DNA from 3 places in the Nocardioides sp. Kera G14 genome. Region 3 is predicted to be linked to each of the others. Evidence: predicted binding sites of a transcription regulator. Region 3 holds the regulator's gene; each other region holds the start of a gene.

Region 1 (9,622 bases), 690 kb from region 3:
CGGAGGCACCGGCATCGTCGCTGCTGCCGACATCGTGATCGCCTCCGACCAGACGAACTTCCAGCTCACCGAGGTCAAGCTCGGCCTGGCCCCGGCGGCCATCTCGCTGACGCTCCTGCCTCGACTCGGCAGCCGTCAGGCGGCGTACACCTTCCTCGCCGGCCAGAAGTTCGGCGCCGACTACGCCGCCTCCGCCGGGTTGGTGACGAAGGCCGTCGCGGCCGCTGAGCTGGACTCGATCGTCGAGGCCGCCGCGGCAGAGATCGTCACGGGTTCGGCCCAAGGCCTGCGGGAGACCAAGAGGCTGCTCAACGCCGCGATCATCGCCGACATCGACGCCCGCGGCGAGGAGATCGCCGCGTTGTCGGCGCGACTCTTCGACAGCCCGGAGGCTCACGAGGCGATGACGGCCTTCCTCTCCCGCGGTCGCTGACCGGCGCGCGGCCGGGCGCCTTACTTGACCTGGCTCAGGTGGACCATGGCGTCATAGAGCTGCCCGTCGGTCATGGGTGGCTCCGGGATCGGGTGCGCCCGCTCGGCACGGTAGGCGTCGAGCATGAGGTAGAGATAGCGCCGCCAGGCCATCGGAGCAGTGGCGCTCGTCGCGTCGATGATCCGGCCGTTCGACCAGATCAGGTTGACGATGTCGGCCTGGGTGATGTCGGCACGCGCTGCCCCAGCCTCCTGGGCGCGGGTGAGGACGTCCTCGATCTGCTGACACATCTCGTCGTGGATGCGTTCGGTCTCCGCGCTGTCGGTGAAACGGCGCGAGAGGAAGTCGTTGAACCCGCGGTCGCCCACCTGCATCGCGAACAGATTCTCCAAGTAGTGGACGAAGCCCTCCCAGGGGTCCTCCTTCGCCAACGCCTTCGTCGCTCCCTCCAGGAACTCCTGGACCCGCGGGCGGAAGGCGGCCATGAGCAGGTCCAGGCGGGTCGGAAAGTGGCGATACAGGGTGCCGATCGCGACGCCGGCATCGCGCGCGATCTTCTCGAGAGAGGCATCCACGCCCTGCGCCGCGAACTCGGCTTGCGCGGCGGAGATCAACTTCGCACGCCGCTCTTGGGCGTCGCGCCGCATCGGCTTCGGCACCTCGTCGACTCGGCTCGCGCTCACCACATGATTCTATCCAGATCCTGAGGCACCCCTCCGGAATAGAATGAGGCACCCCTCCGGTTAGGTGATCATCCGATACCGGAGGGGTGCCTCACCTTGGCACTCCGACACGACCCAGCAGGAGTGACCATGAGTACCGACCAACTGGCCCCGCCCGACCCGCACCACGCCCGCCGATGGCTGGCGCTCGGCGTCATCCTCATTGCGCAGATGATGCTGCTTCTCGACGCCACGATCGTGAACGTCGCGCTGCCGTCGATGCAGGAGGACCTCGGCTTCTCCGACGCAAGTCGCGGGTGGGTCGTCACCGCCTACCTGCTGAGCTTCGGCAGCCTGCTCCTCCTCGGCGGCCGACTCGCCGACGCCTTCGGCCGCAAGACGACCTTCATCGCCGGGCTGGCAGGCTTCGCGATCGCCTCCGCGGTCGCCGGCGCGGCCCCGAACATCGAGACGCTGATCACCGCCCGGGCGGTGCAGGGTGGCTTTGCGGCGGCCATGGCGCCCGCGGCCCTGTCGCTGATCACCGTGATCTTCACCGACCCGAAAGAGCTCAACAAGGCCTTCGCGATCTTCGGCGCGGTCGCCGGCAGCTCCTCGGCACTCGGCCTGATGCTCGGCGGCCTCCTGACCGACTATGTCGACTGGCGCTGGACCATGTACGTCAACATCGCCTTCGCGATCGTCGGGATCCTCGGCGGCCTGGCCCTGCTGCACAACTCTGCCGACGCCGACAAGCCCAAGCTCTCGGTGCCGAGCACGGTCCTGGGCTCGGCAGGCGTCTTCGGCCTGGTCTTCGGTGCCGCCAAGGCCGAGACCGACGGCTGGGGTGCGGCCCTCACGCTGACCTCGCTGATCCTCGGGGCGGTGCTGCTCGTCGGCTTCGTCGTCCTCCAGAAGGTCGACCGCAACCCTCTCGTCCCGCTGCGGATCCTGGCCGACCGCAACCGCGCTGCCGGCCTCGTGACGCTCCTGCTCGGACAGGCGGCCGTGTTCGCCCTCTTCCTGTTCCTCACCTACTACTTCCAAGAGGTGCTGGGCTACTCGCCCCTCCGGACCGGCGTGGCCTTCCTGCCGATGATGCTGACGGTCGTCGTGGTCGCCACGCTCACGCAGAGCCTGCTGACGAAGCACCTCACCCTGAGGGCCGTCGTGGCCGGCGGCCTGATCGTCGGTGGGGTCGGGGCTGCGCTGCTCACCCGGGCCGACGCGAGCACGCACTATGCCTCCTGGGTGCTACCCGGGCTGATCCTCGCCGGAGTCGGCATCGGCTCCGCCATCGTCTCCGCTGTCGCCCTCGCCCAGATGGGCGTCGAGGGGCGCGACGCGGGCGCTGCCGGCGCGGTCAACAACGTCTTCCAGCAGCTCGGCGCGGCGCTCGGCATCGCCATCATCAGCACGTTCGTCGCCACCGCCAGCAATGACTACCTGGCCGATCACGGCTCAACCGCCGTCATCGACGCCACCGTGCACGGCTTCTCCGTGGGGTTCTGGTGGGCCGCCGGCGCCTTCTGGGCCGGCGCCCTCATCTCCGGAGCTCTGATCCGCGGCGGCACCCGCCTCCACCACGAACCCGGTCAGCCGGAGCCGCTCGACGAGTTCGTCGGCGGACTGGTCTGACCTGCACCAACCCAACTCCAACCACCACCGACAGGACACCATCATGACCACCATCAGCATCATCGGCACCGGCAACATGGCCACCGCCATCGGCAGTCGTGCCGCCAAGCACGGCCACACGGTCGAGATCCTCGGACGCAACCAGGCCAAGGCCCAGGCGGCCGCCGACTACATCGGCCCAGGAGCCACCGTCGGCACGTACGGCGCCCCACCCACGGGTGAGATCGTCGTCCTGGCGGTCCTCTATCAGGGCGCAGTCGACGCGGTCGCCTCCTACGGCCAGGCGTTGTCGGGGAAGATCCTCGTGGACATCACCAACCCCTTCAACGCCGACGGGACCGGCATCGTGACGATGGTGGGCAACTCGATCGCCCAGCAGATCGCGTCGGTCGCTCCTGCGGGCACCCACGTGATCAAGGCCTTCAACACGATCTTCCGCAACGTGTTGGCCGAGGCCCTGCCTCTGGATGCGCTCTTCGCCGGAGGCGACGCGGAGGCGAGGGCCCGCTTCGCAGCGTTCGTGGAAAGCTTGGAGATGCGGCCGCTCGACGCGGGAGGGCTGGAGTCGACGTACGCCCTCGAGTGGGCCGCCATCGTCCTGATGGGCCTCGCCCGCAACGGCGCGGGGTGGGACGTCGCTCTCAGCGCCCGCTTGGGCTGACGATCGGCGGGGCCCGAGCCGCTGTCGGTTCGGGCTCCGCCGTCCGGCTCAGGAAGCTTGCGCTAGAAATTTCTCAAGATTCTATGTGAATTATTCGAACGTACGTTCGATCTCTTGATAAGCTCAGGGCGTGGAATCCGGAACTCCATCGAGCGCAGCGCTCTCGGCCCTGAGCGGGGTCGAGGCGCTGTCGCGCGTGCGATGGAGTGACGTGGAGGAGGCCGACCTGCCGGTGGCTGCAGCTGCTCTCGCGCAGGCGAAGGCCCTCATCGAGGGTGCACTGGTCGCGGTCGCGCATGAGCTCGAGGTGACCGACGCCGCGGCGAAGCACGGGTGGGCGTCCGCGAAGGACTTCCTCACCGCACAGCTCGGTGGCTACAAGGGCTCCGGCGGCGGGCTGGTCCGGCTCGCCGAACAGACGAAGCTCCTCCCCCGACTCCGCGAGGCACTCAGCGCCGGTGAGGTGTCGCTCTCCCAGGCACGGGTGATCGCCCAGTCCGTGGCGAAGCTCCCGCGACCCGCCGAGGATCTGCGGGCTGCGGCGGTCGAGGCGATGCTGGCCCGGGCGGCCGGGTTCGACGCCTCGGACCTGGAGAAGCAGTTCGACGACGTCCTCACCGAGATCGACCCCGACAACACGTTGCACGCCTACGACCTGGACCTCCCCATCCGCGAACGCAGTGCACACCTGGCACGCTTCCTCTCCTTGGCCACCGACCGCTTCGGCGGCGTGAAGATCAAGGGCTACGGAAGCGCCGAGGAGGCCGAGCTCATCAAGGCCGCCCTCATGCCCTTGGCCGCCCCCGTCACCACCGAACCCGGCGCCTGCGGTGGCGACCCTGCCCTCGTCGGGAAACGGGATGCCGAGGGCCACCGTCTCGAGCACGCCGGCGGCTGCCCCGACCCCGGCTGCGCCCACACGGGGAAGGACCCACGCGACTCCGGCGCCCGGATGTGGGACGCCCTGGTCGAGGCCTGCACCCGCCTCCGTGCCACCGACTCACTCCCCCACGCCCACGGCTCTGACGCACGCATCTTCGTCACCACCGACCTCGACACCCTGCGTCGCCAGCTCGCCGACCAGCCAGCAGCCGCCGGGTTCCGGCAACCGACACCGGCCTCAGAGCGACCGCCCACAGCGACCATGGCCGACGGCATCCCCCTCTCGGCCACTGCCGTCAGGCGTCTCGCGTGTGACGCGGAGATCATCCCCGGTGTCCTGGGCAGCAACGGCCAGGTCCTCGACGTCGGGCGCGCCCAGCGCCTCGTCACCACCGCGATCTGGCTCGCCCTCGTCCTCCGCGACCGGCACTGCGCCTTCCCCGGCTGCGACCGTCTTCCGATCGCCTGCGACGCGCACCACATCGTCCACTGGGCCGATGGCGGGGCCACCAGCCTCGACAACCTCGTCCTGCTCTGCCGCAGGCACCACACCATGACGCATCAGACCTCATGGACCGTGTCGATCGACCCCGAGACCCGACAACCCGTCTGGCAACCGCCACCCAGAGTCGACGATCGGGAGCGCTACACCTGGCTCCCACCGGGCAGCCGACCACTCCAACCCGCAGCCTGAGGCGAGTGCCGTGATCCTGCACGCCGACCTCGACTCGTTCTTCGCGTCCGTCGAGCAGCGCGACGACCCCTCACTCCGAGGCAGGCCGGTGATCGTCGGCGGCGGGGTGGTGCTGGCGGCGAGCTACGAGGCCAAGGCCTACGGCGTGAAGTCGGCGATGGGTGGCCGCCAGGCACTCGCACGCTGTCCGAGCGCGATCGTGGTGCCACCGAGGTTGGAGGCGTACGTCGAGGCCAGCCGCCGCGTCTTCGAGATCTTCCATGACACCACCCCGCTGGTCGAGGGGATCTCGATCGATGAGGCCTTCCTCGACGTCACGGGCCTGAGGCGCCTCGTCGGGCCACCGGAGCAGATCGCCACCACGCTGCGGCAGCGGGTGAAGGAGGAGGTGGGTCTCCCGATCAGCGTCGGCGGTGCGCGCACGAAGTATCTCGCCAAGGTCGCCAGCGCCGTCAGCAAGCCCGACGGCCTCCTCCTCATCCCGGCACACGGCGAGGAGCACTTCCTCCACCCGCTTCCGGTCGAACGGCTCTGGGGCGTCGGTCCGGTGACGACCAAGCGGCTCCACGCGGAAGGCATCCGCACGGTCGGCGACCTCGCGAAGCGCCAGACCTCCGAGCTCGAGCTTGCTGTCGGTGTCGCGAGCGGCCGCCATCTCCACGCACTCGCCAACCTCCGCGACCCGCGACCGGTGCAGACCGACAGGAGGCGCGGCTCGATCGGCTCACAGTCAGCTCTCGGCCGGCGACGACGAAGCCCCGAGGAGCTCGAGGCGATCCTCGCCGGCCTCGTCGACCGCGTGAGTCGCAGGCTGCGCAAGGGTGACCGGATCGGCCGCACCTTCACACTTCGGCTGCGCTTCGACGACTACACCCGCGCCACCCGCAGTGCCACGATCCCGCACAGCACCGGCGCCACCGCCGCCTGGCTCGAGACCGGCCGAAGACTTCTGCGCCAGAACATGCCGATGATCCAGGAGCGGGGTTGCACCCTCCTCGGCATCTCGATCAGCAACCTCAGCGGCCACGACGACGAGCAGCTCGAGCTCCCGCTCTTCGACCACGCCACAGCAGAGTCGCGCGCCGACACAGCCCTGGACGCCGTACGGGAGAGGTTCGGCAAGCAGGCCGTCACCCGCGCCACCCTGCTCACCACACGACTCGGGCACGAAATGCCGACGCTCCCCGATCCTCACGAGGAGAACCGGGAAGCGTCGAGATGAGCGTCGTCCCAAGCTATGCCGGGAAGGTCTCCCCCTTCGCCACCAGGTCGAGCAGGTACGGCGTCGGGCGGAACCGGTCGCCGTACGTGTCGGCCAGCTCGTTGGCCCGAGCGATGAACGCGTCCACACCGTAGGAACCATCGGCGGCGTCGTAGCCGAAGATGTACTGCGCGGCGCCACCGGTGAACGGCGGGAAGCCGATGCCGAAGACCGAGCCGATGTTGGCGTGCGCGGCCGAGGTGACCACACCCTCCTCGAACGTCTTGGCCGTCTCGATCGCCTCGATGAAGGTGAGGCGGTCCCGGATGTCCTCGATCGCCGGCTGCTCAGCAGCAACCGGGAAGAGGTCCGCGAGACCCGACCAGATCGAGGTGCGCTTGCCGTCGACGTACTCGTAGAAGCCGGCACCGCCGAGCTTGCCCTTGCGACCGGCGTCGATGAGCGCACCGGCGACCTTCTCGGTCACCGTCAGCTCGGAGACGCCCGCGGCCTCACGGGTCGTCTTGGCGATCTTCACCATGAGCTCGAGGTTGAGCTCGTCGGCGAGCTGGAGCACCCCGGTCGGGAAGCCGGCCTGGGTGGAGGCGCGGTCGATCGTGTACGGCGCCACGCCCTCGGCCAGCAGCTGCAGCCCCTCCTCGATGAAGGTGCCGATGACGCGCGAGGTGTAGAAGCCCCGCGAGTCGTGGGCGATCATCGGGGTCTTCTTGATCAGCAGGGTGACGTCGTACGCCTTGGCGAGAGCCTCGTCGCCGGTCTCGTTCCCCGGGATGATCTCGACGAGCGGCATCTTGTCGACCGGCGAGAAGAAGTGCAGGCCGATGAAGCGCGACGCGGCGTCCGTGCCCTCGACGCCCTTGGCGAGCTCCGAGATCGGCAGCGTGGAGGTGTTCGACGCGAGCAGCGCACCCGGAGCCAGGTGCGGGATGACCTCGTTGAAGACCTTCTGCTTGAGCTCGACGTTCTCGAAGACGGCCTCGACGACGAGGTCGGCGCCGGCAGCGTCGGCCGGGTCGATCGTCGGCGTGATGCGACCGAGGATCTCGTCGGACTTCTCCTGCGTCAGCTTGCCGCGGGAGACGCCCTTCTCGTTGAGCCCGGCCGTGTAGGCCTTGCCCTTCTCGGCCGCCTCGATCGTGACGTCCTTGAGCACGACCTCGACACCGGCGCGGGCGAGGACGTACGCGATGCCCGCGCCCATCATCCCGGCGCCGAGCACGACCGCCTTCGTCGGCCTGTACGTCGGCACGCCGTCCGGACGCAGGGTGCCGGAGTTGATCGAGCCGAGGTCGAAGAAGAACGCCTGGATCATGTTCTTCGCCTGCTGGCTGGTGACCAGCTGGACGAAGTAGCGCGACTCGATCCGCGAGGCGGTGTCGAAGTCGACCTGGGCGCCCTCGACGGCGGCCGAGAGGATCGCCTTGGGGGCGCGCATGTCGGCCTGCTTGAGCTGCTTGCGCAGGATCGGGCCGAGCGCCGGGAGGAACGCGGCGAGCGACGGGGACGACGGGGTGCCACCGGGGATCTTGAAGCCCGGCTTGTCCCACGGCTGCAGGCCGGAGTCCTCGACGTCGGCGTTCTCATTGATCCACGCAGTGGCCCGCGCGATGAGCTGGTCGGCGGGGACGAGCTCGTCGACCAGGCCCTTGCCCTGCGCGGCCTCGGGCTTGAAGCGCGCGCCGGTGCCCAGGATCTCGGTCAGCGCGGTGACGATGCCGAACATGCGGACGGTGCGGGTGACGCCACCGCCGCCGGGGAGCAGGCCGAGGGAGACCTCGGGCAGGCCGATGTCGAAGCGACCCTCAGCCGCGATGCGGTGGTTGCAGGCGAGCGCGATCTCGAGGCCGCCACCGAGTGCGGCGCCGTTGATCGCGGCGACGACCGGCTTCGGGAAGAGCTCGAGCTTCCGCAGGGACGCCTTGACGTCCTCGACCTCGGCGAAGATCTGCGAGGCGTGCTCACGACGCAGCGGGAGCATCCGCTTGAGGTCACCGCCGGCGAAGAAGGTCTTCTTCGCGGACGTCACGATGACACCCTTGATGGAGTCCTGGTCGGCGTACAGCTTCTCGACGGCCGCGGCGAAACCGGCCTTGTAGGCCTCGTTCATCGTGTTGGCCGACTGGGTCGGGTCGTCGAGGGTCAGCGTGGCGATGCCGTCGACGAGGTCGTACTTCACAGCAGATTCAGTCATGTCAGTCACTCCGGGTCAGACGATCTCGACGATGGTGGCGATGCCCATGCCCGCGCCGACGCAGAGCGTGGCGAGACCACGGCGCTTGCCGGTGCGGATCAGCTCGTCGACGAGCGTGCCGAGGATGATCGCGCCGGTGGCGCCGAGCGGGTGGCCCATGGCCATGGCGCCACCGTTGACGTTGGTGACGTCCTCGGAGATGCCCATGTCCTTCATGAACCGCAGGGCGACGGCCGCGAAGGCCTCGTTGATCTCCCAGAGGTCGATGTCGTCGGCGGTGAGACCGGCCTTGGCCAGCGCCTTGCGGGCGGCCGGGGCCGGGCCGGTGAGCATGATCGTCGGCTCGGAGCCGATGACGGCGGCGGAGACGATCTTGGCCTTCGGCCGCAGACCATAATCACGGCCGACCTGCTCGGAGCCGATCAGCATGATCGCGGCGCCGTCGACGATGCCCGACGAGTTGCCGGCGTGGTGGACGTGGTTGATCTTCTCGATCCACGGGTACTTCGCGAGGGCGACCTCGTCGAAACCGCCGTCACGGCCCTGCGACTCGAATGAGGGCTTGAGGGCCGCGAGCGAGTCGGGCGTGGTGCCGGGACGGATCAGCTCGTCCTTGGCGAGGATCAGGTTGCCGGTCTTGTCGTAGACCGGGATGACGGCGTCGTCGAAGTAGCCGTTGCTCCACGCCTTGTCGGCGCGGGCGTGCGACTCCGCGGCGAGCGAGTCGACGTCGTTGCGGCTGAAGCCCTCGAGCGTCGCGATCAGGTCGGCGCTGATGCCCTGGGGCACGAAGTCGACGGCGAGGTTGGTCGCCGGATCCTGCGCCCAGGCGCCACCGTCGGCACCGAGCGGCACACGGCTCATCGACTCGACACCGCCGGCGATGATGAGGTCCTCCCAGCCGGAGCGGACGCGGCCCGCCGCCTGGTTGACGGCCTCGAGGCCGGACGCGCAGAAGCGGTTCAGCTGGACGCCGGCGACGGTCTCGGGCAGGCCCGAGAGGAGGGAGGCGGTGCGGGCGATGTCCATGCCCTGGTCACCGATGGGGGACACGACGCCGAGGACGATGTCGTCGATGCGGTCGGTGTCCAGAGTCGGGTTGCGCTTCTGCGCCTCGTCGAGCAGCCCGGTGACCAGGTCGACCGGCTTCACCTCGTGCAGGGCCCCGGTCTTCTTGCCACGGCCGCGGGGCGTGCGGAGGTGGTCGTAGATGAAAGCTTCAGCCATGCCGCCAATCAT
Region 2 (9,622 bases), 1.7 Mb from region 3:
GTCGGGCCGAGCTCATGGACTCCGTCCACGCCGGCGGCCTCGGCGGCACGTACGGCGGCAACCCGGTCGCGTGCGCCGCCGCACTCGGTGCGATCGAGGAGATGGAGACCCACGACCTCGCTGCCCGCGCACGCGCGATCGGTGACCTGATGCAGCGGCGGCTCGAGGCGATCAAGGCCGAGCACCCGACCGTCGCCGAGGTCCGGGGCCGCGGCGCGATGAAGGCCATCGAGATCACCAAGGCCGGCACGCTGGAGCCCGACCCGTTGCGGACGAACGCCGTGGCGGCGTACTGCCACCAGAACGGCATCATGGTCCTCACCGCCGGTACGTGGGGCAACGTCTTCCGTTTCCTGCCGCCGCTGTCGATCAGCGACGAGCTGCTCGAGGAGGCCTTCGACGTCGTCGCCGAGGCCTTCGCCGCGACGGCTTAGACGCCAGACCGAACGCGACACGGGCGGCCCCGCCGAAGCGGTGCCGCCCGTGCCTCCCCCTGATCGAGGAGTCCCTACGCCTTGATCTTCACCTTCTTCGTGACCGACGTCGAGGTGACGGCCGTCGAGCGGTCGAAGGTGACCTTGAGGGTCCGCTTGCCCTTGCGCAGCTTCGTCAGCGTGACGACGATCCGGCCGTTGTGCGCGAGCGCGACCTTGCTGCGGCCTCCGACGCGGACCGTCAGCCAGCCGGTGAAGGCGCGGACGCCCGACGCGGACAGCGTGACGGTGACGCGGAGCTTGCGGTGCTTGAGCGCCTTCGTGGCCACCCCGATGACGGCCTTCGGGTGAGCAGCGGGCGTGGTCTTCGGCGGGACCACAACAGCTGGCGCGACTGCGGCGGAGGCCGACGAGGTCACTGCGGAGCCGGTGTACCCGAGACGTGACGGGGTCACGTCGACGGTCACCGTCTTGCCGAGGTCGGCCGGCCGGACGACGTACGTGCTGCTGGTGGCGCCGGAGACGGCGGTGCCGCCGACCTTCCACTGGAAGCGCCACGTGGTCGGCTGCGGGTCCCAGGTGCCGATGCCGGCGACAAGGGTCTCGCCTACCCGGGCGGTGCCCGTGACCGTGGGTGCCGTGAGGTTGGCGATCACCGGCACGGGAACAGCCGCGGTGACCGCGGTCAGGGCGGAACCGGTGAGGCCGGTGGTGCCGTCGGTGAACCAGACCTTGACCGACAGCTTGTTGCCGCCCTCGGCGAGGCTCACGACGTGCCGCGGACCGTTGGCCCACGCGAGCGGGACGCCGTCGGAGAGCCACTGGTACTGGGCCGTGCCCGTGCTGCTCCACGTGCCCGGGTTGACGGTGAGGAGCGAGCCGACCGCCGGGGTGCCGGTGATGGTCGGGAGGGCCGAGTTGGTCGGCGACGAGTCGCCGCCACTGCCCGTCAAGCCGCCCAGGAGGTCGTCGAGGGGCGAGTCGGACGTTTCCGTGGGGCAGATCGGGAGCAGGCCGCAGACGACACCGGTGATGGGATCGGTCCCGCCACTGGTGGTCCCGCCGCCCGTGAGGCCGTCGAGCAGGCCGGCCGGGATCTTCGACGTGCTGGCCGAGGTGGCGGTGCCGCTCGCGAGGCCGGTCTTGCCGACGGTCACGGTGACGGAGATCTGCTTGCCTGCCTGGTCCGAGCCCGGCGTGAAGGTCGAACTGGTGGCGCCGGTGATCGCGACCCCATCAGCCTTCCACTGGTAGGCCGGAGACGTGGCCCCGCCAGGTAGCCACGCCCCCGGGTCTGCGGTGAGAGTGCTGCCCTGCGCGGTGTTGCCCGAGATGGTCGGCCTGACCGTGTTGGTCACGGCCGTCAGGGCGGCGGGCTGGGGAGCAATCTCGATGTCGACGTTCGACATGGTGCCGCCGGCCGTGACGGGCACAGCCTGGGCGGTGACGCTCGAGGGAGCGTTCGGGTACAGCGCAGTGTGGCCCGCGCTGTCGGAGGCCTCGATCAGCCATGAGCCTGCACTGAGGCTGAAGCTGAAGGCCGAGTCAGAGCCCGTGGTCAGGTTCGACGCCGGGGTCACGCGCAGGTAGGTCACCGACGGCACACCGTTGTCGATCGAGCTGACGTACGGCGCGATCGCGGTCAGGCTGGCGTCGACCGGAGTGGAGGCGAAGGTGACGTGGCCCGACACGGTGCCGGGGGCGGGCAGGATGAGGTTGGCGGTCTTCGTGGTGCCCGGGCCCACGGTCAGCGTGGTGGCGCCGTCGAGGCCGCGGGCCGCCGGGTAGAATGTCGGAGCGTCGTTGCCCGGGAAGAACGCGAGCCGGTAGTCGCCCTGCGGGACATCGGCGGTGTAGGTGCCGTTGGCGTAGGACGCGACGACAGCCGCGGTGCTCCAGGTCTCGTGGCGTGCGCCGCTGGCGGTGGTGGTCACCCGACGCGAGTAGAGCTGGACCGAGCCGCTGGCCGGGATCTGACCTGCGGCGGTGCGGACAGTGCCGTTGAGGGTCCCCGCCTGGGAGGTGGTCGCGCGGAGCACCGCCGTGCCGAGGTCGGTGGTGGTGCCGGCCGAGCCGGTGGTGGAGCTTGCCTGCGCGGAGTCGGTCGTGGTGCCGTCCGTCCCGACGGTCGAGCGCCAGGCAGTGCGGAAGCCGGTGGCGTCGATCCGGATCCGGTAGGCGGAGTTGAGCGGGGTCGTCGGCGGGGCGACCACGGACCACGAGCCGTTCGTGGCGGTCGTCGCGGTCGGGCCGTTGCCCCAGGTGCCGTCAGGGAAGCGGTACTCGACCGTGACGGTCCCGGCCGCGAGAGGGTTGCCGCCCGAGTCGGTCAGCTTGCCCTTGAACGTCGCCGGGCGGTGCAGCTTGGCGATGCCGAGGTCCTTGGTCTGGTTGGCGGTCGTGACCGCGCTGCTGGTGCCCTGGTCGATGAAGCCCGCGTCGGGGTCGTACTGGTCGGCGTACGCCGCGCCGACGTACTCGAACTTGTAGGTGCCCGGCGGTAGCTGGACCGCCCACTTGCCGTTGACGTCCGTGGTGTTGCTCGTGCTGTTGATCGGCGCGATCTCCGTCCAGTGTCGACCGGTGCCCGCGTCGGCGGAGAGCGCGAAGGCCTTGACCTTCACGCCGCTGATCGGCGTGGCGTTGTCATCGGTGACGGTGCCGGAGACGAAGACCGCGGGCGACGCCGCGGCATAGGACGGTGCGACGTAGGCCAGCATCGCGGCGAGGAGCACCGCGAGGGCCAGGCCGCGGAACGGCGTGCGCCATGTGGCGCGGTGAAGGTGCAGCACGGGTGGAACCCCCTGGCGGAAGAGATGATTGCTCGTAGAACGTGAGCCTGCTCACCACCGTTACGGGCAATCGCACTTCCTGCTGCCAGCAAGCCAGTGTGGCAACAAACGCCTGGCCCGTGTCTAGACCAGGAGAAATGTCTCGATCCTCTTGATTTCGAACACACGTTCGAGTAGGCTGAGTGCATGGCACTCTCGGCCCCTGCACAGCAGGCCCTGACAGCCCTCACCGGGCTCCAGGGCCTTGCCGGCGTGTGCTGGAGTGAGCTTCCTGAAGAGGATCTGCCGGCAGCCGCGGCGGCTCTCGCGCAGGCGAAGGCAGTCATCGAGGGTGCCCTCGTCGCGGTGGCCCACGAGCTCGAGCTCACCGACGCCGCGGCGAAGCACGGGTGGGCGAGCGCGAAGGACTTCCTCACCGCACAGCTCGGGGGCTACAAGGGCTCCGGCGGCGGACTGGTCCGGCTCGCCGAGCAGACCAAGCTCCTCCCCCGACTCCGCGAGGCACTCAGCGCCGGTGAGGTGTCGCTCTCCCAGGCACGGGTGATCGCCCAGTCCGTGGCGAAGCTCCCGCGACCTGCCGAGGATCTGCGGGCTGCGGCGGTCGAGGCGATGCTGGCCCGCGCCGAGCAGTTCGACGCCACCGACCTGGAGAAGCAGTTCGACGACGTCCTCACCGAGATCGACTTTGATGACACCCTCCACGCCTACGACCTCGACCTCCCCATCCGCGAACGAGCAGCCCACCAGGCAAGGTTCCTCTCTTTCTCCACCGACCGCTTCGGCGGCGTGAAGATCAAGGGCTACGGCTCGCCCGAGGAAGCCGAGCTCATCAAAGCCGTCCTCATGCCCCTCGCCGCACCCGTCACCACCGAACCCGGCGCCTGCGGCGGCGACCCCGCCCTCGTCGGGAAGCGCGACGCCGACGGCCACCGGCTCGAGCACGCCGGCGGCTGCCCCGACCCCGTCTGCGCCCACGACGGCCGTGACCCCCGCGACTCCGGCGCCCGGATGTGGGACGCCCTCCTCGACGCCTGCACCCGCCTGCGCGCCACCGACTCCCTCCCCCACGCCCACGGAACCAATGCACGCATCTTCGTCACCACCGACCTCGACACCCTCCGCCAGCAACTCGCCGACCACGACGAGCAGGCACAACAACGCGCGGCCACCGAAGAAGCCGCCACCACCGCGGGGTTCCGCACGCCACCACGAGGTGAGCGACCCGCCACCGCGCCAAAGACGGCCACCCTGGCCGACGGCATCCCCCTCTCCGCCACCGCCGTACGACGACTCGCGTGTGACGCGGAGATCATCCCCGGCGTCCTCGGCACCAACGGCCAGATCCTCGACGTCGGCCGCGCCCACCGCCTCGTCACCACAGCGATCTGGCTCGCCCTCGTCCTGCGCGACCGACACTGCGCCTTCCCCGGCTGCAACCGACTCCCGATCGCCTGCGACGCCCACCACATCGTCCATTGGGCCGACGGCGGTTCGACCAGCCTCGACAACCTCATCCTGCTCTGCCGCAGGCACCACACCATGACCCACCACACCTCATGGACCGTGTCGATCGACCCCGAGACACGACAACCCGTCTGGCAACCGCCACCCAGAGTCGACGATCGGGAGCGCTACACCTGGCTCCCACCCGGCAGCCGACCACTCCACCCCGCAGCCTGACGCCGGGATCGTCGCGGGCGTCCGGCCACGTCGATGACGCCGACGCCGACGCCCGATCGGTCGACTAACGCACGGGCTCGTCGGAGCCGCTGAGGCGCTGGGCGAGCCAGATCGGGATGATCGAGACGACGATCAGGAAGGCCGCGACGACATTGACGACCGGGGCCTGGTTGGGCCGGAAGAGGTTGGAGAAGATCCAGATCGGCAGCGTCTGTTGATTCGCGCCCGCGGTGAAGGTGGTCACGACGATCTCGTCGAACGAGAGGGCGAAGGCGAGGAGACCACCAGCCAGCAATGCCGAACGCAGCAAGGGGAAAGTGACCAGCCGGAACGTCGTGAACGGCGAGGCACCCAGGTCGGCGGAGGCCTCCTGCAGCGAGCCCTGCAGACGGCGGAGGCGAGCCTGGACGTTGTTGAAGACGGTGACGATGCAGAAGGTCGCGTGCGCGACGACGATGGTGAGGAAGCCCAGCCGGAGCCCGAAGACCGACTGGAACATGTTGTTCAGCGCGACACCGGTGACGATGCCCGGCAAGGCGATGGGCAGGATGATCAGCAGCGAGACGACGTTGCGGCCGAAGAACCGCTGCCGCTGCAGCCCGAAGGCGGCGAGGGTGCCGAGCACCAGCGAGATCGCGGTGGCGATCAGACCGACCTCGATCGAGACGGCCAGCGCATGCTTGGCACCCGACGAATGCGCCGCGTGGTCCCACCAGGTCAGCGTGTAACCGGTCGGTGGCCAGGCGAACGTCTTGGAGACGTTGAACGAGTTGAGCACCACGAGCAGCAGCGGCGCGTAGACGACGGCCAGCACCACCGCGGTCGCGGCGCCGAGGATGGCCTTGAGGCGACGAGAGAGCATCAGAGGTTCTCCAGAGCGCCGGTGCGACGGACGGCCCACAGGTAGACGAGCATCACGACGACCGGCACGAAGGCCAACGCTGCGGCGAACGGCAGGTCGTTCGCCGTACCGACGGACTGATAGACGACACCACCCAGCACCTGGGTCGGGCCGCCCACGATCTTCACGGCCACGTAGTCACCCAGCGACAGCGAGAAGGTGAAGATCGAGCCGGCGACGAGCGACGGGAAGACCGATGGGACGATCACGCGACGGAGGGTGGTTCCGAACGAGGCGCCCAGATCCGCCGAGGCCTCAAGCAGGGAGGCCGGAAGGCGCTGGAAGCCGGCGTACACGGGAAGGATCATGAAGGGCAGCCAGAGGTACGCGAGTGTGATCACCAGCCCCGTGAGCCCGTAGCCGAGGTGGATGCCGAGCGAGGCGAGCGGTCCCTCGTGGGAGAGCATCGCCCGCCAGGCGTAGGCCTTGACCAGGTACGAGGCCCACAAGGGCATCAGCACCGCGATCACCAGGATCCGCTGCCACCGGGCAGAGGCGACCTTGGCCATGAAGAACGCGATCGGCAGCGCCAGTACGGCGTCGATGATCGTCACCACGACGGCGATGCCGACCGTGCGGAGGGCGACGGTCCGATACACGCCGTTGGTCAGCAGTGAGTTCAGGTTGTCGAGGGTGAAGGTGCGGACGACCGCGCCCGTGAACTCGTCGACCGACCAGAAGGCCGTCAGGAGCAGGGCAGCCAGGGCCCCGAGGTAGGCGACACCGAGCCACAGCATCGGTGGCGTGAGGAAGGCCAGCGTCGACCAACCCGCCGCGCGACTCCTCGGGGACCCTGACTGATTGCTCATGCGTGTCTCGGATCAGCCCTTGATCTCGGTCCAGGCCTTGGCCCAGTCCGAGTACGGGACGCATTTGGTGTCCGTGCGGCCGTCGAGACACTGCGAGATGGGCGTGGTCCAGTACCAGATCTTCTTGGCGTAGTCGGCGTCGGCGGCGTGGAAGCTGTCGCAGAACCCCGGGTCCTTGTCGACCGTGGCGATGGTGTCGCACGCCTTGGCGTTGGCCGGTGCCTCACCGAAGTAGTACGCCGAGGCGGCATTCCCCTCCGGCCCGCCGATGTAGTCGAGCCAGGCGTAGGCGCAGTTGGGGTGCTCGGACTTCGCGTTGATCATCCACGTGTCCGACCAGCCCGTCGCGCCCTCGTCCGGCACGAGCGACTCGATCGGCTTCTTGTCGGCCTGGACCAGGTTGACGATGACCTGCCACGAGGTGCCGAGGACGTCGTCGCCCTTCTCGAAGGCCTGTTGCTGGGCTGCGTAGTCGCTCCAGTACTCACCGACGGCCTTGCGCTGGTCCTTGAGCAGCGCCACTGCGGCGTCGAACTGCTTTTGGTCGAGCGCGTAGGGGTTGGTGATCTTCAGCTCCGGCTTGGTCTTCATGAGGACCAGCGCGGCGTCGGCGATGTAGATCGGGCTGTCGTAGGCCGAGATCTTGCCGGCGTACGGCGACGACGGGTCGAACATGTCGGCCCAGCTGGTCGGGGCCGGCTTCACGACGTCGGGGTTGTAGGTCAGCAGGTTGGCGCCCCAGCCCTGCGGCATGCCGTACATCTGGTCGTCGACCGAGTTGTAGGCCGTGTCCTTGAGGAAGGGCTGGATGTCGGCATAGTTCTTGAGCAGGTCGGTGTTGACGGGCTGCACGTAGCCACCGGCGATGAGACGCAGCGTGGCGTCACCGGAGGCCGAGACGACGTCGTAGTCGCCGGTCTTCATCAGGTTGAGCGCCTCGTCCGACGAGCCGAAGTACTTCACCGTCGCCTGGCAGCCGGTCGCCTTCTCGAAGGGCGTCACCCAGTCGTACGCCGGGTCGTTGCTGCCGTCCTCGGCGTAGCCCGGCCAGGCGAGGATGTTGACCGAGCCCTCGTTGTCCCCGAGCGACTTCACCATCGGGACGTCGGGCGCCTTGAAGCCCCCGGAGGCCCCGTTCGATCCCGTGGACGAGTCCGACGAGCCGCACGCGGACAGGGCGAACGCCCCGACCGCGAGCAGGGCACCGGCTCGGAGAGTGAGCGACTTCTTCATCTACTTCTCCTTGGTGAGGGTGGGTGACAGAGTGACGACGTCGTCGGGGCTCCAGCTGACCGTGACCCGGTCACCGCGCTTCGGGAGCGCGCCGAGGTGCGCGGAACTGCTGTTGGGCTGGGAGACGGTGATGGTCGAGCCGTCGGCGAGGGCGACGATCGTGTGCGTGGCAGCGCCGAGGTAGACGACCTCCACGATCTCCCCGTCCGCGCTCATGTCGCCGGGGGCCGGGGCACCGAGCCGCAACCGCTCCGGGCGCACGGCACCTCCGTCGATCAGGTTGGTCGTGCCGACGAAGCCCGCGACGAAGGCGTTGGCGGGCTGCTCGTAGAGCTCCACGGGCGTGGCGAGCTGCTCGATCAGGCCGGCGTTGAAGACGGCGATCCGGTCGCTCATCGTCAAGGCCTCCTGCTGGTCATGGGTCACGAAGACGAACGTGATGCCGACCTCGCGCTGGATCTCCTTGAGCTCCAGCTGCATCTCACGACGGAGCTTGAGGTCGAGGGCTCCGAGCGGCTCGTCGAGGAGCAGCACCGTGGGCCGGTTGACCAGGGCGCGGGCGAGGGCGACGCGCTGCCGCTGGCCACCGGAGAGCTGGTGCGGCTTGCGGTCACCGAAGCCCTCGAGCCGCACCTGTGCGAGTGCCTCCTCGGCGCGCTTGCGGCGTTCGGTCGCGGGCACCTTCTTGACCTTGAGGCCGTATTCGACGTTGCCCCGCACACTGAGGTGCGGGAAGAGCGCGTAGTCCTGGAAGACGGTGTTGACGTCACGCCGGTGGGCCGGGACGTTCGTGACGTCGACTCCCCCGAGCTCGACGAGACCGGCGGTGGGCTGCTCGAAGCCGGCGATCAGCCGAAGCACGGTGGTCTTGCCGGAGCCGGACGGGCCGAGCATGGAGAAGAACTCACCGTCGGCGACCTCGAGGGAGATGTCGTCGACCGCCCGCACCTCGCCGTAGTCGCGACGCAGCCCGGTGAGGCGGATGGCTGGGGTCGACGTACTGGCCATCGTCACTCCCCGATGTAGGACATCACGTGCTTGATCCGGGTGTAGTCCTCAAGCCCGTAGACGCTGAGGTCCTTGCCGTAGCCGGAGTGCTTGAAGCCGCCGTGCGGCATCTCGGAGACGAACGGGATGTGGGTGTTGATCCAGACCACGCCGAAGTCGAGACGCTTGGCCAGGCGCATCGCGGTGCCGTGGTCCCTGGTCCAGACCGACGAGCCGAGGCCGTACTTCACTCCGTTGGCGTAGGCGAGCGCCTGCGGCTCGTCGGTGAACCTCTGGGCGGTGATGACCGGGCCGAAGATCTCGGACTGGATCTGCTCGTCGTCCTGGTGGAGTCCAGCGAGCACGGTCGGCTCGTAGAACCAGCCGCCCTCTCCCCCGGTCACCGTGGCCTGACGGCCACCGGTGGCCACGCTCGCGTGGTCGGGCAGCCGGTCGACGACGCCGGCCACGCGGTCGAGCTGGCCGGGGTTGTTGAGTGCACCGAAGTAGGTGTCATCGTCGTACGGCATGCCCGTCTTCAGCGAGCGCACGGCCTCGGCCAGCGCGGCGACGAACTCGTCGTGGATGCCCTCCTGCGCCAGGACGCGGGTGGCGGCGGTGCAGTCCTGGCCGCCGTTGAAGAGGCCCGCCTCGGCGATCGCCGCGGCCGCCTTGCCGAGGTCCGCGTCGTTGAAGACGATCACCGGCGCCTTGCCGCCGAGCTCGAGGTGGACCTTCTTCACATCGACGGCCGCAGCTTGGGCGACCTCGATGCCGGCACGGACC
Region 3 (9,622 bases):
TGCCGACGTTGAACCACACGGGGCTGTTGAACGAGAAGTACTGGTGGACGAGCAGCCACTTGAGCTCGTGTGAGAAGAGCTCGGCGTCCGCGTCGGAGGCGAAGTAGCCGTACTGCTTGCCCGCGGCCGTGTAGGTGTCGACGACCCGGTCGACGAGCTGCTTCAGGCTCCACTCGCGGCTGTCGCTGCCGACCGCGCCGCGGAAGTACTTGGTCGTGACGATGGTGGAGGCGTTGATCGACCAGAAGTCGGGGAACTCGACCCCGAGCTGCTCGAACACCGTGTCGCCGGTCTTCCAGTTCTTCTGGACGACGTCGCGTCGCTCCCAGGTGATCTCGTCGTAGGGGTGGACACCCTCGGTGCTGAAGACCCGCTCGATGGTCAGGCCCGCCCCGGCTGCGCTGGCTGCGCCTGACGCCGTGTCGATCGATCCCTCGGTCATTGCTCGTCCCGTCTCTGCGTGCTGTGTGTGGTGGTGGGTGGTGCTGTGGTCGGTCAGGGCCGGGCAGGTCGCTTCCCCACAACCTGCCCGGCCCCGTCTGGGGGCTCAGCCCGACGTCGTCGGACTGAGCAGGGCCCGCTCGGTGCGCAGCATCGAGATCTCGGACTCGAAATCGTCGGCTGACTCAAACTGGCGGTAGACGCTGGCGAATCGGAGGTAGGCCACCTCGTCGAGGCGGCGCAGCGGGCCGAGGATGGCCATCCCGACCTCATGGGCGGGGACTTCGGCATACCCGCTGGTGCGCAGGGCGTCCTCGACCTCCTGCCCGAGGCAGGCGAGCGCGTCCTCGGTGACCGGGCGGCCCTTGCAGGCCTTCCGGACGCCGGCGATCGCCTTGTCACGGGTGAACGGCTCGGTGGCTCCGCTGCGCTTGAGCACCGTGAGCTGCATGAGCTCGACGGTGGTGAACCGCTTCTCACAGTTCACACACGTACGACGACGCCGAATGGACCCGCCGTCGTCGGCCACCCGGGAGTCGAGGACCTTGGTGTCGGTGTGCCGGCAGTAGGGGCAGTGCATCGCTGATCTCGCCTCCTCTCGGGGTGGGCGTCGGTGAGGCTGTGGCGTCCCGCTGTGGAGAGACCGGTGCATAACCACCGATCCTCTGTGGACTAGATGTGGAGAACTACATCCGTGTAACTACTAGATGTAGTGGTAACCCTAACCCCGTCCGCCCGAGAAGAGTCAAGCGACGGAGACGCTGTTTTTCGCGTGTCGCGTGGGAAAGATCGGAATTGGGCAGAATGTCCCGCGTGGGAGCGAGAGGGAAGCGGGCCGGAGCCCGCACGAAGGCCCGGATCCCGCGTCGAGCGCTCGCCCTCCTGGCCGGCGGAGTGGTCGCCCTGGCCCTCTGGATCTACCTGGTCTGGTCGGCCATCCACTTCGGTTCGTCGGCCCGCGGAGGGGACGACAGTGACTGGTGGCTGGCCGGGGCGATGACGGTCGGCGCGATCGCAGCTCTCTTCGTCTGCATGATGCTGCTCGTCCAGGCGGGGCGGGTGGCTGGCGTCGCCGCGACGCCGCCGCCGAAGGCTCCTCGCACCCACGGCGGCAAGCGCGCCGCACGGTGAAGGACGAGGGGCGCGGCAGCGGTCTTCCCTTCCGCGCCACGCCCCTCGGTGTTTCCCCGTTGATCCCGCCGAGTGGGGTCGAGGCACGCGGCGAGAGGTCTGTATTCAGTTGTGGAACCGTGGGGTCAGCGCGGGACGCGGAGCGTCTGACCGGCCTCCAGCGCGCCGCCGGAGAGGTGGTTGAGCTGCTTGATCTGCTCGACCATGTCGCCGGTGTGGCCGTCGACGGCGACCGAGGAGGCGATGCTCCACAGCGTCTCGCCCGAACCGACCGTGATGGTCGCGAGGTCCTCGGGACGCTCCGTCGCGGTGGAGTTCGCCGCGAGACCGAGACCCAGGGCGAGCGCCGTCATCAGACCGGCACCGAAGACGACCAGACGGCCACGACGCGTCAGTCGCACGGTCGAGGTGCGGGCGGGCGTCGCCGTACGCACGGGGCGGGCGGCCGGAAGGACTCGGGCGTCGAGGGTCATGGTCGTCATGGCGTGCTCCTGGGGAAGTAGGATTTTTGCTGTCTGACTGAAGTTCTAGACGTGCCCACCGACAGAACCTGTCGTTCGAACACATGTACGAGGTTAGATCAGGTGTTCGAACGAATTCAAGGCGTGTCTCGAACATTTTTTCGAACCTGAGCGCTAGAGTCGTGGCCATGAGCAAGAAGATCTCCGAGCTGCCCGACGGGCCGGCCGACGCCACCGGGCTCACCCCGCGCCAGCAGCGGATCCTCGCCACCCTCAGGGACTCCATCGAGCAGCGGGGTTACCCGCCGAGCATGCGCGAGATCGGCGCGGCGGTGGGGCTGACCTCGACCAGTTCCGTCGCCCATCAGCTGCGCACCCTGGAGGACAAGGGCTTCCTGCGCCGTGACCCGCACCGGCCGCGCGCGCTCGAGGTCTTCCTGCCTGAGGTGATGGCGGCCCGCAAGTCGATGGGCACCGCTGACCCCGATGACCAGATCGACGCGACCGGGCTGGGTGACGCCGCTCCCCCGGCGCAGTACGTGCCCCTGGTCGGTCGGATCGCGGCCGGTAGCCCGATCCTCGCCGAGCAGCACACCGAGTCCGTCATGCCGCTGCCCAAGGAGCTGGTCGGCGATGGCGAGCTTTACATGCTCGAGGTCAGTGGTGACTCGATGATCGACGCCGCCATCTGCAACGGCGACTATGTCGTCGTGAAGGCGCAGCAGACCGCCAACAACGGGGAGATCGTCGCTGCGATGATCGACGGTGAGGCGACCGTCAAGACCTTCCAGCGCAAGGACGGCAAGGTCTGGCTGCTGCCGCACAACGCGGCGTACGACCCCATCGACGGCACCCACGCCACGATCCTCGGCAAGGTCACCGCGGTCCTGCGGTCCCTCTAGACCACCGACTGTTCACCTTCCGGCCCCGTCACCTCGACGGGGCCGGAGGCGTTTGTGGAGCGTGATGTCGTTCGCGCGGTGGAAGCGCACGTACAAGCCCGTCTGGCATTCCGACATTCCGGAGGCCTCCCTTCCGGTGCGCATCCGCAAGCGACACCGGCAGTTGCACGAGCACCTCGCCTACGACCGCTGGCGGCTCAAGCACACCCACGGGGCTGCGGCGAAGCGGCGGCTCCGGAAGCTGATCGACGGCCACAAGCGTGACCTCGCCGCCCTCCACAGGAAGTACGCCGCCCACCCGCCGGCTGAGCCGACCGGCGTCGGCATCGGCAGCGGCAGCGGCAGCGGCAGCGGCAGCGGCAGCGGATCAGGCACCGGCACGGGCGGCGGCAGCGCAATCGTCCCGCCGGCGAACCCGGACGCGCCCGAGGCCACCCACCAGTTCTTCCAACACGGCGTGGCCTCCGGCGACCCGCTGCGCGACCGGGTCGTGCTCTGGACCCGCGTGACGCCGACGGCCGACGCGACGCCGGCCTCCGGCAACGGCCCGGAGGCGACCGTGCTGTGGCAGGTCGCCACCGACGCCGCCTTCAGTCACGTCGTGGCGAGCGGCAGCTTCACCACGAGCACCGACCGCGACCACACCGTGAAGCTCGACGCGTCGGGACTGAGCGCGGCGACGACGTACTTCTATCGCTTCGCCTACCAAGGCACGTGGCGCACGGCCCAGGTCTCGCCGGTGGGGCGGACGAAGACCGCCCCGACACCGACGGCGACGCCGGCCAACCTGCGTCTCGGTGTCGTCAGCTGTGCCAACCTGCAGGCCGGTTGGTTCGGCGCCTACCGCCACCTGGCCGCGCGCGACGACCTCGACCTCGTCCTGCACCTCGGCGACTACGTCTACGAGTACGGCCCCGGTGAGTACGGCTACGGCTATGCCGACACCGACATCCGGACGCACGTGCCGGCCCACGAGATGGTCGCGCTGGCCGACTACCGGCAGCGGCACGCGCAGTACAAGCAGGACCCCGACCTCGCGGCGGTCCACGTGAAGTACCCGATGATCGCGACGTGGGACGACCACGAGGTCGCCAACGACTCCTGGTCCGGCGGTGCCGAGAACCACCAGCCCGACACCGAGGGCGACTGGACCGTCCGGAGGGCGGCGGCTCGGAAGGCGTACGACGAGTGGATGCCCGTCCGGCTCGAGAACACCGTCACGCTGGGTGACGGAGCCACGATCTATCGGCGCTTCACCTTCGGCCAGCTGGCCGAGCTCACCATGCTGGACCTGCGCTCCTACCGCTCCGAGCAGGTGGCGATGGGCTCGACCGCGATGGGCGACCCGGACCGCACGATCACCGGCGCCGACCAGATGGCGTTCCTGCTCGACGGGCTCACGCCGACGGCGCCGCAGTGGCGGCTCGTCGGCAACCCCGTGACGATCGCACCACTGATGGTCGCGCAGCTCCCGGCCTCGACGCAGGAACTGCTCAAGGGCCTCGGCGCCGGGGCGCAGATCCCGAGCACGGCGATCAACCCCGACCAGTGGGACGGCTACACCGCCGACCGCCGCGAACTCTTCGACCACATCGTCGACCAGGGCGTGCGCGACGTCGTCTTCCTCACCGGCGACATCCACACCTCGTGGGCCAACGACCTGCCCCATCCGCCGGAGAACGCCGACCTCTACCCGCTCCTGGGCGGGACAGCGGGCGTCGAGTTCGTCGGGCCGTCGGTCACGTCCAACAACATCAAGGACGCCGTCCCGGGCCAGCCGACCTCAGCGAGCAACCTCGCCGCCGGTCAGACGGCGGCCACGGCGGTACAGGCGCTCAACCCGCACATCAAGTACCTCGACTTCAACAACCACGGCTTCATGGTCGTCGACATCACCCCGGCGCGGATCCAGACCGACTGGTGGTTCATCAGTGACCGGGCCGATCCCGCGGCCACGGTCAGACATGGGCAGTCGTGGGCCGTGGCCACCGGCGCCGGCGTCGTTCACAAGGTGACCGGAGGGCCGGTCGCATGAGTCACTCACACATCTCTGACCCGGCCGACTTCGCAGCCGGCCTGGCGCAGATCAGGACCGGTCGACGTACACTGCTCAAGGCCGGCGCCGCCGGGATCGCCGTCTCCGCGGTGGCCGGAGCCGTCGGTACGTCGGCCGCCGATGCCGCGGTCACGACGGCCAAGCGCTGCTACGTCCTGGTCCTGGACGGCACTCGTCCGGAGGAGCTGGACCTGGGCCTCACCCCGACGATCACCGGCCTCCGTGACCAGGGCGTCCGTTACGCACGGGCGCTGTCGCAGCCGATCATGGAGACGATCCCCAACCACGTCATGATGATGACCGGGGTCCACTCCGACCGGAACGGCGTGCCGGCGAACACGATCTACGACTCGGCGCTGGGCACCACCCGGGACGCCAGTCACCAGGACCTGACGGCACCGACGGTGATCAGCCAGCTGAACGCGGCCGGTCTCACCACCGGCACCGTGCTGTCGAAGACCTACCTCTACAACGCGTTCCTCGGCGAGGCGACGTACCAGTGGGAGCCGGCGCTCGCGCTGCCCATCACCGGGCATGAGGTCGACTCGCTCACGATGCCGGCGGCGCTGCAGATGATCCGGCAGCAGGACCCGCACTTCATGTTCGTCAACCTGGGCGACATCGACCGCTTCGGCCACGCCGACCTGACCGCGGGGCTGACCGAGTTCCTCTCCGGAGGGATGTCGCTCCCCGTCGTGCGCCGCGCGGTGCTGGCCAACACGGACGCGGTCGTCGGGAGCTTCGTGGCCACGCTCAAGTCGACGGGTCACTGGGACGACTCCCTGGTGATCGTGCTGGCCGACCACTCGATGGACTGGTCGGCACCGGGCAAGGTCATCTCGCTCTCCTCGGCCTTCGACGCCGTGCCGGGGCTCAAGGGCAACTACGCGCTCGCCGAGAACGGCGGCGCCGACCTCGTCTACTGGACCGGACCGTCGGCCGGCCGCACGCTGGCCGTGGCGGCCATGCGTGAGGCGGCGCTGGCGACCGGCGGTGTCCTCGAGGCGCACTCACCTGAGGACCTCAACCTGGGCGGGCCGTGCGGCGACCTCGTCGTCTATGCCAAGGCCGGCTGGCGCTTCAGCGCCTCGGCCACGTCCAACCCGATCCCCGGCAACCACGGGCACCCGACCACCCGCCCGATCCCCTTCTTCCTCACCGGTGGCGCCGTCGCGTCCTCCCGGGTGAGATCGGAGCTGGCCTCGACCCTGGACGTGGCGCCGACGGTGGGCGCGTGGTTCGGAGTCACAGCTCCACAACAGGGATGGGTCGGGTCATCACGCCTATAGTCGAGCCCATGCGTCGCTTGGTCCTGAGTGTTCTGACGGCGACTGCTCTTCTCTCGGGTTTCACTCCTGCTTGGGCTGAAGACAGTGCCCCCACCCCCGCGGCTCCGGCCGCGCCGACCTCGGCGGAGCCCACCTCGGCGACGCCGACGCCGGATCCGCTGCTGCCGGTCGTGCCGATCACGACCGAGGCTCGCGACGAGGCGAAGGACGCGTTGACGACGGTCAGCGAGATCTTCAAGCCGAAGACCAGGGCCGCCGCGCAGCGCCAGACGCAGACCGGTGCCGACCCGACGCTCGCGCTGCGCGACCTCTCACTGCGGATCAACGCACTCGGTCGCGCCCAGCGTGGCACGGCACTGGCCCAGTTCCAGCGGCCCTGGGACGACGGAGCGGTCGGCACCCGCACGGACTGCACCGACCCGACGCACCCGTCGGCCACCAACATCTGCCTCCACTGGGCGACGTCCGCCTCCGCGACCGGGAGCGCCGCCGACGTGGCCAACTCGACCTGGGCCGAGAACACCGTCCTCCCCGTCCTGGGCAACGTGAGCGCGACCTATCAGCAGGCGGGATACCGCAAACCCAAGGCCGACGGCCCGCGCACGGACGGCGCCAACATGTACGGCCGCGACGCGATCGAGGACCCGAGCGGCACCAAGACCGACATCTATCTCGCCGACCTCGGTGGTCAGGGTGTCTACGGTTACTGCGCCTACGACCTCAACGACTCCGGCCAGTTGGTCTACGCCACCGCGCACGGTGACGTGCCGTCGTTCTGCGTGCTCGACAACGACTTCTCCCTCTCCACCAACGGCGGCCAGTACCGGCCGACCTATTCGGGCGAGACGTCGGCCGACATCCTCAAGGTGACGGCCGCCCACGAGTACTTCCACGCCGTGCAGTTCGCCTACGACGCCTTCGAGGACGCGTGGTTCATGGAGGCCACCGCGACCTGGGCCGAGCACCAGCTCTACCCCGCGATCCCCGACAACCGGCAGTTCCTGCCCTACTCACAGCTGCGCTTCCCGCAGGTCTCGCTCGACACGTGGAACGGCGTCGGCGGCTTCATGCAGTACGGCGACTGGATCTTCTTCGAGTATCTCACCGAACGCATCCCCAACCGGGTCGGCCCGCTGCCCGGCCTGGTGTTGAAGATGTGGCAGTACGCCGACAGCCTCCGTGGTAGCAACGACCAGTACTCGATGCAGGCGATCTCGTCCGCGCTGGCCGTCTACCACTCGAAGCTGCAGTCGATCTATGCGCAGTACGCCGCCGCCAACCGCCGTCCGTCGCGGACGTACCACGGCGGTTCGACATATCCGGTCGCGGCGCCACGACGTACCGTCGCGGTCCGCAGCCACAAGCGTCGCTCCGGATCGTTCCGGATCGACCACCTCGCCTCAATGACGGTCCGCCTGCGACCACAGGCCATCCGCAGGGCGGGGCACAAGGCCACGATCCGGGTCAACATGGCGGCGCGCCGACTGGGATCAGTTGCGGTGGCGACGGTCTTCTTGAAGAACGGCCAGCAGGCCGTCCGCACCTTCAAGCTCAACAAGAAGGGTGACGGTCACGTCCGCGTCGCCTTCTCCAGCCGTCGGGTCGCGTACGTCGACGTGACGCTGGTCAACACCAACCACAGCTACCACGGCTGCTCGGCCGACCGTCAGGGCTATGCCTGTGGCGGCCAGCCGCTCCACGACCAGGTCAAGGAGAGCTGGTCGATCTCCTCCTGAGCGGGTGGAGGGACGTACGCCGACGGCCGCTGCCTGTGGAGGGCGACCCGCACGCGCGGGCGCCTCGGGATAGGCTCCTCCGGTGAGTGAGTCGCCGGTCCGCACGCTGCTGGCCGAGGCGGTCGAGGGGCTCGGTGGGTCCACGCGCGAGGGTCAGATTCAGATGGCCGAGGCGGTCGGCAGTGCCCTCGTCGACGAGCAGCACCTGCTCGTCCAGGCCGGCACCGGCACGGGAAAGTCGCTCGCCTACCTGGTGCCGAGCATCCTGCACGACAACCGCGTCGTGGTTGCCACCGCGACGCTCGCGCTGCAGCACCAGCTGGTCGAGCGGGACCTGCCGCGGTTGATGGAGGCCCTCAAACACCGACGTGAGCTCGACACGTCCTACGCCGTGCTCAAGGGCCGCTCCAACTACGCCTGCCTCCACCGCATCCGCGAGGGCGTGCCGGACGACAACGGCACCCTGTCGATGGACTTCCAGGTCGGCGGCATGGCCGCGAAGGTGCTCGAGCTGCGCGAGTGGGCCGAGGCCGCCAGTGAGGCCAAGGATGACGGCGACAAGGACTCCGCCCCGAGGCACACCGAGCGTGAGTGGCGCCAGATCAGCGTGAGCGCAAGGGACTGCCTCGGCGCCGCGAAGTGCCCCTTCGGCGAGGAGTGCTTCGCCGAGCGCGCTCGCGACAAGGCGTCGAAGTCCCACCTGGTGATCACCAACCACTCCCTCCTCGCGATCGACGCGATCGAGGGCATCCCGATGATCCCGGAGTACGACGCCGTGGTGATCGACGAGGCCCACGAGCTCGTGGCGCGTGTGACCCAGGCGGCCACCGACGAGCTCAGTGCCGGCGACGTCGAGCGCGCTGCTCGTCGTGCCCGCCGGCACGTCAACGAGGGCCAGGCCGCCGACGACCTGGCCGACGCGTCCGACGCGCTGCAGTTGGCCATGATGGAGACGGCCGTCGGCCGGATCGACGCCCTTCCCGGTGGGCTGCTCGATGCCCTCGCCCAGGTCCGGGACTCCGCACGTGCGGCGCTCTCCGCCTTCCCCAAGCAGCAGTCCAGCGACGCTGGCCACGATGGGCAGAGCGGCGATGCCGGCGCACAGCAGGCGAAGGGGATGGTGCAGGACGTCTTCACCATCGCGGAGCGGATGGCGGCGGGCGCCCAGTCCGACGTGCTGTGGCTCAGCGACGGCGGCGAGCGCGGCGGCTTCCGGCTCTACATCGCGCCGCTCCAGGTCTGGGGCCAGTTGCGCGACAAGCTCCTGACCGAGAAGACGGTCGTCTTCACCTCGGCCACGCTCAAGCTCGGCGGCACCTTCGACGGTGTCGCCTCGACCCTGGGCCTCAAGCCGGCCGAGCAGATCGCCGCCGGCGAGGAGCGTGAGCGGACCGAGGACGTGCTGCCGTGGCGAGCGCTGGATGTCGGCAGCCCGTTCGACTACAGCAAGCAGGGCATCCTGTACGTCGCCAAGCAGCTGCCCCAGCCGGGCCGGGACGGGCTCTCGGCCCAGGCGCTGACCGAGATCGTGGAGCTGATCGACGCCGCCGACGGTCGCGCGCTCGGCCTCTTCTCGTCACGCCGCGCCGCTGAGCAGGCGGCCGAG

The links. The regulator LexA, encoded in region 3, represses DNA repair genes until DNA is damaged. The targets are predictions, from matches to a motif close to TCGAACANNTGTTCGA.
Region 1: a site for LexA is predicted at 3,489-3,504, ahead of LH076_RS15775 (HNH endonuclease signature motif containing protein). Genes of this name have one in related genera too.
Region 2: a site for LexA is predicted at 3,384-3,399, ahead of LH076_RS10910 (HNH endonuclease signature motif containing protein). Genes of this name have one in related genera too.

The regions. Positions count from the first base shown of each region.
Region 1 is NZ_CP085839.1:3,221,967-3,231,588, forward strand. Features, by position in the region: gene LH076_RS15755 (enoyl-CoA hydratase-related protein) at 1-433, shown strand, start outside; gene LH076_RS15760 (TetR/AcrR family transcriptional regulator) at 454-1,116, opposite strand; gene LH076_RS15765 (MFS transporter) at 1,246-2,733, shown strand; gene LH076_RS15770 (NADPH-dependent F420 reductase) at 2,777-3,394, shown strand; gene LH076_RS15775 (HNH endonuclease signature motif containing protein) at 3,525-4,970, shown strand; gene dinB (DNA polymerase IV) at 4,981-6,192, shown strand; gene LH076_RS15785 (3-hydroxyacyl-CoA dehydrogenase NAD-binding domain-containing protein) at 6,206-8,383, opposite strand; gene LH076_RS15790 (acetyl-CoA C-acetyltransferase) at 8,399-9,610, opposite strand.
Region 2 is NZ_CP085839.1:2,211,366-2,220,987, forward strand. Features, by position in the region: gene gabT (4-aminobutyrate--2-oxoglutarate transaminase) at 1-434, shown strand, start outside; gene LH076_RS10905 (hypothetical protein) at 509-3,226, opposite strand; gene LH076_RS10910 (HNH endonuclease signature motif containing protein) at 3,413-4,906, shown strand; gene LH076_RS10915 (ABC transporter permease) at 4,971-5,768, opposite strand; gene LH076_RS10920 (ABC transporter permease) at 5,768-6,616, opposite strand; gene LH076_RS10925 (ABC transporter substrate-binding protein) at 6,629-7,849, opposite strand; gene LH076_RS10930 (ABC transporter ATP-binding protein) at 7,850-8,857, opposite strand; gene LH076_RS10935 (gamma-aminobutyraldehyde dehydrogenase) at 8,860-9,622, opposite strand, start outside.
Region 3 is NZ_CP085839.1:447,492-457,113, reverse strand. Features, by position in the region: gene LH076_RS02325 (vitamin B12-dependent ribonucleotide reductase) at 1-442, opposite strand, end outside; gene nrdR (transcriptional regulator NrdR) at 548-1,021, opposite strand; gene LH076_RS02315 (hypothetical protein) at 1,255-1,572, shown strand; gene LH076_RS02310 (LysM peptidoglycan-binding domain-containing protein) at 1,698-2,054, opposite strand; gene lexA (transcriptional repressor LexA) at 2,222-2,935, shown strand; gene LH076_RS02300 (alkaline phosphatase D family protein) at 3,000-4,970, shown strand; gene LH076_RS02295 (alkaline phosphatase family protein) at 4,967-6,280, shown strand; gene LH076_RS02290 (MXAN_6640 family putative metalloprotease) at 6,289-8,016, shown strand; gene LH076_RS02285 (ATP-dependent DNA helicase) at 8,099-9,622, shown strand, end outside.